DNA from 2 places in the Pseudomonas sp. HS6-2 genome. Region 1 is predicted to be linked to the other one. Evidence: predicted binding sites of a transcription regulator. Region 1 holds the regulator's gene; the other holds the start of a gene.
The links. Region 1 encodes sigma-54, which starts transcription at its own class of promoters, with help from an activator protein. Its sites were predicted from a motif close to ANTGGCATNNANNTTGCTNT; they were not measured.
Positions count from the first base shown of each region.

Region 2: a site for sigma-54 is predicted at 1,805-1,824, ahead of glnA (type I glutamate--ammonia ligase). Genes of this name have one in related genera too.

Region 1 is NZ_CM143906.1:1,094,135-1,101,744, forward strand. It holds gene ACOKS3_RS05015 (class II fumarate hydratase) at 1-486, shown strand, start outside; gene ACOKS3_RS05020 (hypothetical protein) at 517-978, shown strand; gene ACOKS3_RS05025 (superoxide dismutase) at 980-1,591, shown strand; gene ACOKS3_RS05030 (ZIP family metal transporter) at 1,603-2,496, shown strand; gene ACOKS3_RS05035 (helix-turn-helix domain-containing protein) at 2,527-2,847, opposite strand; gene ACOKS3_RS05040 (HPr family phosphocarrier protein) at 2,965-3,237, opposite strand; gene rapZ (RNase adapter RapZ) at 3,258-4,112, opposite strand; gene ptsN (PTS IIA-like nitrogen regulatory protein PtsN) at 4,115-4,579, opposite strand; gene hpf (ribosome hibernation-promoting factor, HPF/YfiA family) at 4,592-4,900, opposite strand; gene ACOKS3_RS05060 (RNA polymerase factor sigma-54) at 4,979-6,472, opposite strand; gene lptB (LPS export ABC transporter ATP-binding protein) at 6,649-7,374, opposite strand; gene lptA (lipopolysaccharide transport periplasmic protein LptA) at 7,375-7,610, opposite strand, start outside.
Region 2 is NZ_CM143906.1:402,990-410,599, reverse strand. It holds gene thiI (tRNA uracil 4-sulfurtransferase ThiI) at 1-1,430, opposite strand, end outside; gene glnA (type I glutamate--ammonia ligase) at 1,922-3,328, shown strand; gene ACOKS3_RS01875 (chorismate mutase) at 3,481-4,017, shown strand; gene glnL (nitrogen regulation protein NR(II)) at 4,283-5,368, shown strand; gene ntrC (nitrogen regulation protein NR(I)) at 5,365-6,801, shown strand; gene ACOKS3_RS01860 (hypothetical protein) at 7,160-7,597, opposite strand; gene trmL (tRNA (uridine(34)/cytosine(34)/5-carboxymethylaminomethyluridine(34)-2'-O)-methyltransferase TrmL) at 7,596-7,610, shown strand, end outside.

The DNA of each region.
Region 1 (7,610 bases):
GCCGGCTTGGGTGAAATCGAGCTTCAGGGCCTTCAGCCGGGCTCTTCGATCATGCCGGGCAAGGTCAACCCGGTGATCCCGGAAGCCACTGCCATGGTCGCTGCCCAGGTGATCGGCAATGACGCCACCATCGCTGTGGCCGGCCAATCGGGCAACTTCGAGCTGAACGTGATGCTGCCGGTGATCGCCCGTAACCTGCTGGAGAGCATCGAGCTGATGGCCAACGCCAGCCGCCTGTTGGCCGACAAAGCCATTGCCAGCTTCAAGGTCAACGAGGGCAAGCTCAAGGAAGCCTTGGCGCGTAACCCGATCCTGGTCACGGCGCTGAATCCGATCATCGGCTACCTCAAGGCCGCCGAAATCGCCAAGACCGCCTATCAGCAGGGCCGCCCGATCATCGATGTGGCTCTGGAGCACACCGACCTGTCGCGCGATCAGCTCGAGGCACTGCTGGACCCGGAAAAGCTCACCGCTGGTGGCATCTGACAGGCCCAAGCGCCCAGAGGAAACATCGTCATGCAGCACTGGAATCGCACGACCGAGACGGCCAACCGCCTGTTCGAACAGGGCGAGCTGGTCGACGCCCGGGAGCACTACCTGCAAGCACTGGCCCTGGCTCAGGTGCTGTTCGAGCGCTGGCATGACGTCGATGAGGCGGTGGCCGCCCTGGTCATCGCCCATCACAACCTGGCCGACCTGCACCTGCGCCTGAACCAGCCGCACGAGAGCGCCGACTACCTGTGCGCCGCGCATCAGCGATTGCTCCAGGCCAGCAAGGAAGCCCGCTTGCCGCATGCGTTGCGTAATGCTGCGCTGCGCCACAGCGGCCGCACTTACACCGAATTGCTGAATTTCATTGCCGAGTACGGCCAGTACCCGCGTACCGAGCGCCTGCTCAATCGACAAGGCGCCGAGGCCAGTGAGCTCACTACCGCGCCGAACCTGGTGCCCAGAACCCCTGCCTACGGAATCCATTGATATGCCGCATACCCTGCCCGCACTGACTTACGCCTACGATGCACTGGAACCACACATCGACGCGCAAACCATGGAAATCCACCACACCAAGCATCACCAGACCTACGTCAATGGCCTGAACGCTGCCATCGAGGGCTCCGAGTGGGCCGAATGGCCGGTCGAGAAACTGGTCGGTGCGGTCAAGCAACTGCCTGAGAACCTGCGCGGTGCAGTCATCAATCACGGTGGCGGCCACGCCAACCACAGCCTGTTCTGGACGGTCATGTCGCCCAAGGGCGGTGGTCAGCCACAAGGCCCGCTGGCCACGGCCATCGAAGCAGAGCTGGGTGGCTTCGAAGCATTCAAGGAGGCTTTCACCAAGGCGGCGCTGACCCGTTTCGGTAGCGGTTGGGCGTGGCTCAGCGTCACCCCGCAGAACAAGCTGGTGGTGGAAAGCAGCGGCAACCAGGATAGCCCGCTGATGCACGGCAATACGCCGATCCTCGGCCTGGACGTGTGGGAGCACGCTTATTACCTGAAGTATCAGAACCGTCGCCCGGAATACATTGGCGCTTTCTACAACGTGATCGGCTGGGCGGAAGTGGCTCGCCGCTATCACGAAGCCCTGAATTGAGTCGGACCGGTATGCACTCTGAGGTGATGTCTGTCAGCAGTGTGCGCCTGTTCCGGTTAGCGCTGGGAACCTTGCTCCTGCTGGCCGGCACAGCGCTGCTGCTGGCCCGTGGCATTGCCTGGCTGGACCTGGAACCGCGCATGTTGCGTGCCCTGGAGGGGGGCGTACTGTGCGCATTGGGTACGGCGCTGGGCGCAGTACCGGTGCTGGTGATTCGCAACATGCCGGTGGCCTTGGCCGATACCTTGCTGGGCTTCGGGGCGGGGGTGATGCTGGCGGCCACGGCGTTCTCGCTGATCATCCCTGGGCTGGATGCCGCCCAGGCCGTCGGTTTCAGCCCTTGGGGCGCCGGAGGCTTGATCAGCTTCGGCCTGATGCTCGGCGCCCTGTGCCTGTTTCTGGTCGACCTCAAGGTTTCCGGTGCTTCACCGGAAGTGCTGGTAGGCACCGAAAATCAGCCGGTGATCGCTGCAAGGATCTGGTTGTTCGTGATTGCCATCATCGCCCACAACATTCCCGAAGGCATGGCCATCGGAGTGTCTGCCGGCGGTGGCATGGCCGACGCTGATAGCCTGGCCATGGGCATCGCCTTGCAGGATGTGCCTGAGGGACTTGTGATAGCCCTGGTGTTGGCAGGCGCGGGAATGCCACGGTTCAAGGCGTTCCTGATCGGTGCCGCCTCTGGCCTGGTCGAGCCACTGGCTGCGGTGATCTGTGCCTGGCTGGTGAACATGGCAGAGTTGCTGCTGCCGGTGGGCCTGGCCTGCGCGGCCGGGGCGATGCTGCTGGTGGTGACCCAGGAAATCATTCCCGAGTCGCGCAGCAACGGGAATCACCGCTTGGCCAGCCTGGGGCTGTGCATCGGCTTTTGCTTGATGATGGTGATGGATACGGCAATGTCTTGAATGAAGACGAACGGGGTACCTTGGGTGGGTTCAGGCGAAGATAACTTCCACCCGACCTTCACGCCGGGAGCGAGGAGCGGCTTTCACCACGATTTGTACATCGCGGCCGAGCCGTGCCAGGCAATCAATCATCTTGGTTTCACTGATACCGCGAAATTTGCCGCGCATCATGTCGGAAACCTTAGGTTGCGGAAGGCCAAGGACTGCCGATGCTTGCACCTGGGTCATATGACGGGCCTTGATGATGCTGCAAATCTTGCTGGCGAGATGCGCCTTTACCAGCATCTCGCTGGCATTTTCACTGCCAAGGTCGCTATAGACGCTGCCGCTGCTTTCTTCGATCTCAATCATGTTTCTCTCCTCGAGAATGAGCTTCAGGTGCGACCTCAATCTATACCTATATAGGTATAAAGGCAATCGCGCAAGACTTCACCCTGACAATTGGCAGGGGATGTTACAGGTCAGGGATTACTCGCCTTCGTCGAAGTAGTTGTTGATCAACGCCACCAGCGCTTCCAGGGCGTCGGTGTCCTGCTCGCCCTCGGTCAGCAGGTGCACCTGGGTGCCCTTGCCCGCCGCCAGCATCATCACCGCCATGATGCTTTTGCCGTCCACCATCTTGTCGGGTGCGCGGCCGACGCGGACCTGGCAGGGGTATTTGCCGGCCACGCCGACGAACTTGGCTGCCGCCCGGGCATGCAGGCCCAGCTTGTTGATGATGGTGATTTCGCGGGCGGGCATCGTGCGGTGGATCCTGTGGGCTAGAGGTCGCGGTGGCGAACCTGGACGTTTTTCAGGGATTGCTGCAACAGCTGGCCGAGGCGTTCGGTAATGTAGACCGAGCGGTGGTGGCCGCCTGTGCAGCCTATGGCGATGGTGACATAGGCGCGGTTGCTGGCAGCAAAGCGTGGCAGCCATTTGAGCAGGTAGCTGGAAATGTCGTTGAACATTTCTTCGACGTCCGGCTGTGCGGCGAGGTAGTCGATGACTGGCTGCTCCAGGCCGGAATGTTCGCGCAGCTCCGGTTTCCAGTACGGGTTGGGCAGGCAGCGTACGTCGAACACCAGGTCGGCATCGACCGGCATCCCGCGCTTGAAGCCGAACGACTCGACCAGGAATGCGGTGCCGGGCTCAGGCTGATTGAGCAAGCGCAGCTTGATCGAATCGCGCAGCTGGTAGAGGTTGAGGCTGGTGGTGTCGATTTTCAGGTCGGCAAGGTCGGCAATTGGCCCCAGCAGTTCGCTTTCAACCCGGATCGCTTCTGCCAGCGAGCGGTCGGCATTGGTCAGCGGGTGGCGACGGCGGGTTTCCGAGAAGCGCTTGAGCAGCGTGTCCTCGTCGGCATCAAGATAAAGCACGTCACACTGGATGTGGCGTGCACGGGCCTCCTCGAGCAGTTCGGGAAAGCGTGATAGGTGGCTCGGCAAGTTGCGTGCATCAATACTGACCGCCACCCTTGGCTGCAAAAGCTCGGTGTTCATCAGCGCGTTCTCTGCCAGCTGTGGCAGCAGCCCCGCTGGCAGATTGTCAATGACGTAGAAACCGTTGTCTTCCAGTACATCGAGGGCGGTGCTCTTGCCGGAGCCGGACCGGCCGCTGACGATGATCAGGCGCATGTTCAGTGCTCGTTCTGGGCGTCCAGGACAACCTGGTACAGGGCTTCACTGCTACCGGCGGCACGCAGGCTATCGCGGACCTCCTTGCGATCAAGCATGCTGGCGATCTGGCGCAGCAGTTCAAGATGGGCATCGGTGGCCGCCTCTGGCACCAGCAGGACGAACAGCAGATCCACCGGGGCGCCATCGATGGCGTCGTAGTCGATCGGCGCGTCCAGGTGCAACAGCGCACTTACCGGGGCAGAGCAGCCTTCAAGTCGGCAGTGGGGAATGGCAATGCCATTGCCAAAGCCGGTCGAGCCCAGTTTTTCGCGAGCGATGAGCTTTTCGAAGACGTCTTGCATCGCAAGCCCGGGTACTTGCTCGGCAATCAGGTTAGCGACCTTTTCCAGGGCGCGCTTCTTGCTGCCGCCCGGCACGTTCACCAGGGAACGGCCGGGGGTCAGGATGGTTTCAAGTCGGATCATGGATGAGAGGGATCAGCGGGCGGCTGCACCTTGCAGCAGGCTTTGCTGTTTTTCCTTGTGTTTTTTCAGTTGGCGGTCGAGCTTGTCGGCCAAGGCGTCGATCGCTGCATACATGTCTTCGTGTTCCGCGTTGGCAACCACTTCACCGCCTGGAATCTGCAGGGTCGCCTCGACCTTCTGCTGCAGCTTCTCGACTTTCATGATGACCTGCACGTTGGTGATCTTGTCGAAGTGACTTTCCACGCGAGCGAGCTTTTCAAGCACATAATCGCGCAGTGGCTGGGTGACTTCTACATGCTGTCCACTGATATTGACTTGCATACAGCTTCTCCTTTGTTGCCCGTGCATAAAGAGGCAGGTCTTGCACCTGCCCCACAAACGCTGTGGCACATCCAGGGGCTACATCAGTCGCTTGCGCTCGCTCGACGGTGCGATGCCGAGGGACTCGCGGTACTTGGCGACGGTGCGACGGGCTACCTGGATGCCTTGTGCCTCCAGTAAACCAGCGATCTTGCTGTCACTCAATGGCTTTTTCTGATTTTCCGCGGCAACCAGTTTCTTGATGATCGCGCGGATCGCCGTAGACGAGCATTCTCCGCCTTCGGCAGTGCTGACGTGGCTGGAGAAAAAGTATTTCAGTTCGTAGATGCCACGCGGGGTATGCATGTATTTCTGCGTGGTCACCCGCGAAATGGTCGACTCGTGCATGCCCACCGCTTCGGCGATGTCATGCAGGACCAGCGGCTTCATCGCTTCGTCGCCATGGTCGAGGAAGCCGCGTTGATGCTCGACGATCTGCGTGGCGACCTTCATCAGCGTTTCGTTGCGGCTTTGCAGGCTCTTGATGAACCAGCGTGCCTCTTGCAGCTGGTTACGCATGAAGGTGTTGTCGGCGCTGGTATCGGCGCGGCGAACGAAGCCGGCGTACTGCGGGTTGACCCGCAGGCGCGGGATCGCTTCCTGGTTCAGCTCGACCAGCCAGCGGTCGCTGTCCTTGCGCACGATCACGTCGGGCACCACGTATTCCGGTTCGCTCGACTCGATTTGCGAACCTGGGCGCGGGTTGAGACTCTGTACCAGCTCGATCACCTGGCGCAGTTCGTCTTCCTTGAGCTTCATGCGGCGCATCAGCTGGCTGTAGTCGCGGCTGCCGAGCAGGTCGATGAAGTCGGTGACCAGGCGCTTGGCTTCGCTCATCCAGGGCGTGCTGGCTGGCAGTTGGCGCAATTGCAGCAGCAGGCACTCGCCCAGGGAGCGGGCGCCGACACCGGCCGGCTCGAACTGCTGGATGCGGTGCAGCACCGCTTCTACCTCGTCGAGTTCGATGTCCAGCTCCGGGTCGAAGCCTTCGCAGATTTCTTCGAGGGTGTCTTCCAGGTAGCCCTGGCCGTTGATGCTGTCGATCAGGGTGATGGCGATCAGGCGGTCGGTATCGGACATCGGGGCCAGGTTCAGCTGCCACAGCAAGTGGCTCTGCAGGCTTTCGCCGGCCGATGTGCGGGTGGTGAAGTCCCACTCGTCGTCATCGTTGCTCGGCAGGCTGCTGGCGCTGGTCTGGTAAATATCTTCCCAGGCGGTGTCGACTGGAAGCTCGTTGGGGATTCGCTCGCTCCACTCACCGTCTTCCAGGGTTTCGGCACTGGTGGTGCTTTCCTGGAAGCTGTTGTCCTGGACTTCGGCGACCGGCTTGTTTTCGGCGTTGTCCGCCATCGGGTCGCTGTTGTCGAAGTCGTCGCCGTCTTCCTGGCGTTCGAGCATCGGATTGGACTCCAGCGCTTCCTGGATTTCCTGCTGGAGGTCCAAGGTGGAGAGCTGAAGTAGGCGGATGGCCTGTTGCAACTGCGGGGTCATCGTCAGTTGCTGGCCCATTTTTAGGACGAGCGATGGTTTCATGGCTGGGGCTTAATACCTTGTTCGCCGGCGCGCATGCGCCATCCACTACACGAGGGCGCCGGAGCGCCAAATTTAAGCAAGTTTTATGCCTCAAATTGTAGCGTTTGCCTAGAGCACTGTAACAACTTAAGCCCCGACAGGGCGTTAATGCCAGTGCTCCAGGCAGGTCCCGGGGATCAGAGTCGGAACTCGTGGCCCAGGTAGACCTCCTTGACCAGGTCGTTGGCCAGGATGGTTTCGGCGTCGCCTTCGGCGATCAGTCGACCGTCGTTGACGATGTAGGCGGTCTCGCAGATATCCAGGGTTTCACGGACATTGTGGTCGGTGATCAGGACACCGATACCCTTGGCCTTGAGGTGGTGGATGATCTGCTTGATGTCGCCCACGGAGATCGGGTCGACACCGGCAAACGGTTCATCCAGCAAGATGAACTTCGGTGCGGTAGCCAGGGCACGGGCAATTTCGACGCGGCGGCGTTCGCCACCGGAAAGGCTCATGCCGAGGTTGTCGCGGATGTGGCTGATGTGGAACTCCTGCAGCAGGCTTTCCAGTTCCTTGCGCCGGCCTTCGCGATCGATGTCCTTGCGGGTTTCGAGAATGGCCATGATGTTGTCGGCCACCGACAGCTTGCGGAAGATCGAGGCTTCTTGCGGCAGGTAGCCGATACCGGCGCGGGCTCGGCCGTGCATGGGCTGGTGACTGACATCGAGGTTGTCGATCAGTACGCGCCCCTGGTCTGCCTGGACCAGCCCCACGATCATGTAGAAGCAGGTGGTCTTGCCGGCGCCGTTGGGGCCGAGCAAGCCGACGATCTGCCCGCTGTCGATCGACAGGCTGACATCACGCACGACTTGCCGCCCCTTGTAGCTCTTGGCCAGGTGCTGGGCTTTGAGGGTTGCCATTTACTCGGCCTTCTTCTTCGGCTGGATCACCATGTCGATGCGCTGACGTGGTTGAGTCACGTTGCCACCACGACCGGCGGTCGCAACCTGGGTCTTGGTGTTGTAGACGATCTTCTCGCCTTCGGTGGTGTTGCCTTCGTTCTCGACCTTGGCGCGGTCGGTAAGGATCACCGTGTCTTTCTGCGCCTGGTACTGGATGGTCACCGCCCAGCCTTTCATCTTGTCGGGCTTGGCCG
Region 2 (7,610 bases), 690 kb from region 1:
TTGGCATGTCCCTCACTGAGCAGGTGGTGTGCGTGCAAACGGCTCATCACACCTTTGTCGCAATACAGCAAGTACTGGCGCGTAGGGTCCAGGTGCTTGAACTTGCTGTTGATCGCATAGAACGGCATGGCCTGGACTTCGATACCTTCCAGGGCCAGTGGTTCGTCTTCCTGGGCATCGGGGTGACGAATGTCGATGACGATCTGGCCTGGCAGCGCCTCGGCTACTTCCTCGACTTCGATGTCCTTGCCCAGCTCGTCGATCACGTGGTCGATGGAGATGAACTTGGCGCGCTCCAGGGCGCGCTCCAGCACGGCCATGTCGAACTGCTTTTCTTCGTGCTCCATGCGGTGACGCTTGGCATGGGTGGTCGGGTTCACCGAGATCACTCCGCAGTATTCCGGCATGTGCTTGGCGAAGTCGGCGGTGCCGATTTCGGTGGCCTGGTCGATGATGTCCTGCTTGTGGCTGGCCAGCAACGGGCGCAGTACCAGCTTGTCGGTGGCCGAGTCGATGATCGACAGGTTAGGCAGGGTCTGGCTGGAGACCTGGGAGATCGCCTCGCCGGTAACCAACGCGTCGATCTGCAGGCGGTCGGCCATGTGCGCGGCACCGCGCAGCATCATGCGCTTGAGGGTCACGCCCATGTAGCTGTTGTCGACTTTGTTGAGGATCTCGCCAACCACTTCTTCGAACGGCACACTGATGAACAGTACGCGCTGGCTGCTGCCGTACTTTTTCCACAGGTAGTGGGCCACTTCCATCACGCCCAGCTCGTGGGCACGGCCGCCGAGGTTGAAGAAGCAGAAGTGGGTCATCAGGCCGCGGCGCATCATCTGGTAAGCCGCCACGGTGGAGTCGAAACCACCGGACATCAGCACCAGGGTCTGCTCCAGGGCACCCAGCGGGTAGCCGCCAATGCCGTTGTGCTGGTTGTGGATCACGTACAGGCGCTGATCACGGATCTCCATGCGCACCACGACTTCAGGCGTCTTCAGGTCGATGCCGGCGGCGCCGCACTGCTGGCGCAGCTGGCTGCCGACGTAGCGGTCGACGTCCATCGAGGTGAAGTCGTGATGGCCGCCGCGCTTGCAGCGCACCGAGAAGCGCTTGCCGGCCAGCAGGTGACCGAAGTGGTGCTTGCACTTGGCGACGATGTCGTCGAAGTCACCCAGTGGGTACTCATCGACCTGCAGGAAGTGGGTGATGCCCGGGGTGCAGGTGAGGCGCTCGATCATTTCGCGCTGGAGCTTCTCGTCCTCGACGCGGGTGACCACCTCGAGATTGTCCCAGACACCATCGACCGCGAGCTCAGGATCGAGATCCTTGAGCACGTTGCGGATGTTCTTGCCGAGCTGACGGATGAAGCGCTTGCGCACCGGCCGGCTCTTGATGGTGATTTCTGGGAAGACTTTGACGATAAGTTTCATTGGGTTAACAGCGCGCGCAGGGCCTGCCGAAAATGAGGGGCGCGAATTATAGCGGAAATTGCTCAGGATTTGACCAACTTTTGATCAGAAGCTTTGAGATAAATGCAGAAGCCGGTTTTTGTGCCGCCTGCTCCGACCCTTTCCCGGGTGAACCCGCTCCCACAGGGCCCGCGCAAGCCTCAAGCCTGGCGTGGCCCTTGTGGGAGCATGTTTAGCCGCGAAGAGGCCCTCGAAGAAAGCACAGTCTTGATGACTTGCACCAACTTGGTGCCCAGCACTTGAATGATGCCTCCTAAGGGTGCGCTTTTTCCCGCTACCACCCCAGCAAATGCCCACAAACGCCTCTTTTTATCTCGCCCTCGCCATTTTCGGGCACTGGCATGCAATTTGCTCCCTTGTGAGGCAGGTACGCTTGGCCGACTATCCGCGCCCGGCAACACCCTTTTTCCAGAGCAGCGGCCCACCGCGCTCTAGACCCTCCGGAGGACAACATGTCGAAGTCGGTTCAACTCATCAAAGATCATGACGTCAAGTGGATTGATCTGCGTTTCACGGACACCAAGGGCGTGCAGCATCACGTGACCATGCCGGCGCGTGATGGCCTGGACGAAGACTTCTTCGAAGTCGGCAAGATGTTCGACGGCTCCTCCATCGCTGGCTGGAAAGGCATCGAAGCTTCCGACATGATCCTGATGCCGGTTGACGAGACCGCCGTTCTGGACCCGTTCACCGAAGAACCGACCCTGATCATCACCTGCGACATCGTCGACCCGTCGAGCATGCAAGGCTACGATCGCGACCCACGTGCGATCGCCAAGCGCGCCGAAGAGTACCTGAAGAGCACCGGCATCGGTGACACCGTCTTCGCTGGCCCAGAGCCAGAGTTCTTCATCTTCGACGAAGTGAAGTTCAAGTCGGACATCTCCGGCTCGATGTTCAAGATCTTCTCCGAGCAAGGCTCGTGGATGTCCGACGCGGACGTGGAAGGCGGCAACAAAGGCCACCGTCCAGGCGTGAAAGGCGGCTACTTCCCGGTTCCGCCGTTCGACCACGACCACGAAATCCGTACCGCCATGTGCAACGCTCTGGAAGAAATGGGCCAGACCGTTGAAGTTCACCACCACGAAGTGGCGACTGCCGGCCAGAACGAAATCGGCGTCAAGTTCAACACCCTGGTGAAGAAAGCTGACGAAGTACAGGCCCTGAAATACGTCGTGCACAACGTTGCCGACGCTTACGGCCGTACCGCCACCTTCATGCCGAAGCCACTGTACGGCGACAACGGCTCGGGCATGCACGTGCACATGTCGATCTGGAAAGACGGCAAGAACACCTTCTCGGGCGAAGGCTATGCCGGCCTGTCCGACACCGCCCTGTACTTCATCGGCGGCATCATCAAGCACGGTAAGGCCCTGAACGGCTTCACCAACCCGTCGACCAACTCGTACAAGCGTCTGGTCCCAGGCTTCGAAGCACCGGTAATGCTGGCCTACTCGGCTCGCAACCGTTCCGCCTCGATCCGTATTCCTTACGTCGGCAGCCCGAAAGCACGCCGTATCGAAGCACGCTTCCCGGACCCATCGGCCAACCCGTACCTGGCCTTCGCGGCCCTGCTGATGGCTGGCCTGGACGGCATCCAGAACAAGATCCACCCAGGCGATGCTGCCGACAAGAACCTGTACGACCTGCCGCCAGAAGAAGCCAAGGACATCCCGCAAGTCTGCGGCAGCCTGAAAGAGGCTCTGGAAGAGCTGGATAAAGGCCGTGCGTTCCTGACCAAGGGCGGCGTGTTCTCCGACGACTTCATCGATGCCTTCATCGAGCTGAAGAGCGAAGAAGAAATCAAGGTCCGCACCTTCGTGCATCCGCTGGAATACGAGCTGTACTACAGCTGCTGATCTGATTGGCGCCTGGCGCCAATCTGAATCATCGAAAACGGCCTTCTTCTGAAGGCCGTTTTTTGTTTTACGCCCATCGCTTTCAGATACTTCCTACAAGCAAGGCTTACCTGACTGCGCACAATCAAATCTCCGACAATAAGGAGATTGCCATGCGCCCCCTGCCGTTCGTGCTTTGCTTCGTCATTACGCTTTTCGGTTGCAGTTCCCCTTCACAACCTGAACTCAAGCCGTTGCTCGCAGCAATCGGACAGCGGCTGGACCTTGCCTACGCCGTGGCCGTGCATAAATGGGACAATAGCGTGCCAGTCGAGGCACCCATGCGAGAGCAAGAGGTTCTGCAGCAGGTTCAAGCTGCAGCGCATGACTACGGCCTGCCTCCCGAACGGGCAGCGGCCTTTTTTGCCGACCAGATCGAAGCCAACAAGATGGTCCAGTACGGACTGATCGACCGCTGGACGGCACTGGGGAAGCGGCCCCCTCAGCAAGCTCGGGACCTCGCCGACGAACTACGTCCGCGCCTGGACATGCTCCAGGCAACATTGCTGTTCGAACTGGGCAACCTGGACCGCAAGCCGTTTCACGACTGCCCTCGCCAATTGACCGACGCCCTGGCCGGGCATGCCAGCGACCCGCTCCGGCACATGGCCCTGGTCCGCGCAACCGCACACCTGTGCGTAGAACGCTGACCTCAGCAATGCTCTATATTGGTGCATGGACGTAGCAAGCGCTTCGATCTGCAACCCAAAACGGGTCACTTGAAACGATAAATCAGGGCAATCTGGTCCGAATAAGCGCAACTCCAGGTCTTTATCCGGCTATTCCGCTTCTTTTCGGAGCCTTGGTTTGTTTCTTGCATTTTCCTGTGCAGAGACTGGCATCTGCGGATCCGCCGCCTGCCCGGCCATGGCCGTGCCCTGCCTGACAAGCGCCAAAAGAGGTCAACGACGCCTTATGACCATCAGCGATGCACAGCACCGTCTGCTTCTGGACAACCTGACCACCGCGACGCTCCTGCTCAATGCCGAGCTGCGCCTGGAATACATGAACCCGGCCGCGGAAATGCTCCTGGCCGTCAGCGGCCAGCGCAGTCATGGGCAGTTCATCAGCGAGCTGTTCACCGAATCGACCGAGGCGCTCAACTCGCTGCGCCAGGCCGTGGAACAGGCGCACCCGTTCACCAAGCGGGAAGCGCAACTGACCTCGCTGACCGGGCAGGCCATCACCGTCGACTATGCCGTGACACCCATCCTGCATCAGGGCAACACCTTGCTACTGCTGGAAGTGCACCCGCGTGATCGCCTGCTGCGCATCACCAAGGAAGAGGCCCAGCTGAGCAAGCAGGAAACCACCAAGATGCTGGTGCGCGGCCTGGCCCACGAGATCAAGAACCCGCTCGGCGGCATCCGTGGCGCCGCACAGCTGCTGGCCCGCGAACTGCCAGAGGAGGGGCTGCGTGACTACACCAACGTGATCATCGAAGAGGCCGACCGCCTGCGCAATCTGGTTGATCGTATGCTCGGCTCGAACAAGCTGCCGTCGCTGGCCATGACCAATATCCATGAAGTACTGGAGCGGGTCTGCAGCCTGGTTGAGGCCGAAAGCCAGGGCTGCATCACTTTGGTGCGCGACTACGACCCGAGCTTGCCGGACGTGTTGATCGATCGCGAGCAGATGATCCAGGCCGTGCTGAACATCGTGCGCAACGCGATGCAGGCGATCAGTTCGCAGAACGAGCTGCGCCTGGGCCGCATTACCCTGCGCAGCCGCGCCGTGCGCCAGTTCACTATCGGCCACGTGCGCCATCGCCTGGCGGCGCGTATCGAAATCATCGACAACGGCCCAGGTATCCCTGCGGAACTGCAGGACACGCTTTTCTATCCCATGGTCAGTGGGCGCCCGGACGGTACCGGGCTCGGCCTGGCCATTACCCAGAACATCATCAGCCAGCACCAGGGCCTGATCGAGTGTGAAAGCCACGCAGGGCACACCGCCTTCTCGATCTTCCTGCCCCTGGAACAAGGAGCTACCGCCTCATGAGCCGAAGTGAAACCGTATGGATCGTCGATGATGATCGCTCCATCCGCTGGGTCCTGGAAAAAGCCCTGCAACAGGAAGGCATGACCACCCAGAGCTTCGACAGCGCCGATGGCGTCATGGGCCGCCTGGCCCGCCAGCAGCCGGATGTGATCATTTCCGACATTCGCATGCCCGGTGCCAGCGGGCTGGACCTGCTGGCGCAGATCCGCGAGCAGCATCCGCGCCTGCCGGTCATCATCATGACCGCCCATTCCGACCTGGACAGCGCCGTGGCGTCCTACCAGGGTGGCGCCTTCGAGTACCTGCCCAAGCCGTTCGACGTCGATGAAGCGGTGTCGCTGGTCAAGCGCGCCAATCAGCACGCCCAGGAACAGCAAGGCCTCGATGTGCCGCAGGCCTTGGCCCGCACTCCGGAAATCATCGGCGAAGCGCCAGCGATGCAGGAGGTGTTCCGCGCCATCGGCCGCCTGAGCCATTCCAACATCACCGTCCTGATCAACGGTGAGTCCGGTACCGGTAAAGAGCTGGTGGCGCACGCACTGCACCGCCACAGCCCGCGTGCCGCCTCGCCGTTCATTGCCCTGAACATGGCCGCCATCCCCAAGGACCTGATGGAGTCCGAGCTGTTCGGCCACGAAAAAGGCGCCTTCACCGGCGCGGCCAACCTGCGCCGCGGCCGCTTCGAGCAGGCCGACGGCGGTACCTTGTTCCTCGACGAGATCGGCGACATGCCTGCCGATACCCAGACCCGACTGCTGCGGGTGCTGGCCGATGGCGAGTTCTATCGCGTTGGCGGCCACGTGCCGGTGAAGGTCGATGTGCGCATCATCGCGGCGACCCACCAGAACCTGGAGTCGCTGGTGACGGCCGGCAAGTTCCGTGAAGACTTGTTCCACCGCCTCAACGTAATCCGCATTCATATTCCACGCCTGGCTGATCGCCGCGAGGACATCCCGGCGCTGGCCCGGCACTTCCTCGGCCGTGCCGCCCAGGAGCTGGCCGTCGAGCCGAAGCTGCTCAAGCCGGAAACCGAAGAGTTCATCCGCAACCTGCCGTGGCCAGGCAACGTGCGCCAGCTGGAGAACACCTGCCGCTGGATCACGGTGATGGCCTCCAGCCGCGAGGTGCTGATCGGCGACCTGCCGCCGGAGCTGCTGAACCTGCCGCAGGACGCTGCACCGGTGACCAACTGGGAGCAGGCGCTGCGCCAGTGGGCAGACCAGGCTCTGGCACGTGGGCAATCGAATCTGCTCGACAGTGCGGTACCCAGCTTCGAGCGGATCATGATCGAGACGGCGCTCAAGCACACTGCCGGGCGCCGGCGTGATGCCGCGGTGTTGCTGGGCTGGGGGCGCAATACCCTGACTCGCAAGATCAAGGAGCTGGGTATGAATGTGGATGGCGGGGATGAGGATGAGGGCGAGGACCACTGATCCCTGTCAACCCGTGAAACCTCTGGGGCCGCTTTTGCGGCCCCAGTCATTTCTGCCCTCCGATGCACCGATGCTGTGCCCGATGCACCTCACGAAGGCACAAACCCCCTCGAAACTCGGCCAAATCGCCCTGAAACCCCGTATTTCCGGGCTTTGCAAAACTGGCACGCCCCCTGCAACAGCTAATACATGTCCAGTTTCGGGGGCCCTGGTACAGGCAGGCCGGGTGACCCCTTTTTTATTCGCAGTAACGCCGCTTTCGGGGACCTCGGTACAGGCAGGCCGGGCCATCCCCTCTTTAATTCGCTGTAAGCCCTTTTGGGGACCTTGGTACAGGCAGGCCGAGATATCCCCTCTTTTATTCGTGCAGTTTCACCTGCACCCGCCATCGTCCAGCGTCCTCTGCACCGGCCCATTCGCCGTGCAGGGGACGCGCGGCAATCACCGTCAGCAACAGTCCCTTGTCGCTCTTCTGCAAACGCCAACCGACCGGCTTGCCTTGCAGGTCTAGCTGACCACGCTGCGCCTTGCCCTCGGCCTCGAACAACAGCGCCACGGTACCTTCGACATTTTCGCCATGCAGCTTGGGCTCTTCGTTGAACCACAGGTCCAGGCCATCCTGCACCACCTCGACCTGCTCCAGCACATGCTCATCCGGGGCCGTCAGGCGGCCTATCATAAGGCCCACCAACACACCGAACAGCGCGAGGGAAAGCAGCATGCGCGGCCAGGCCTTCGAACGCAGGTCGGGTTCGGGGGTAGAATGCTCGTCATCTTCACGTTTGGAGCCGTGCATGTTTCACGTCATC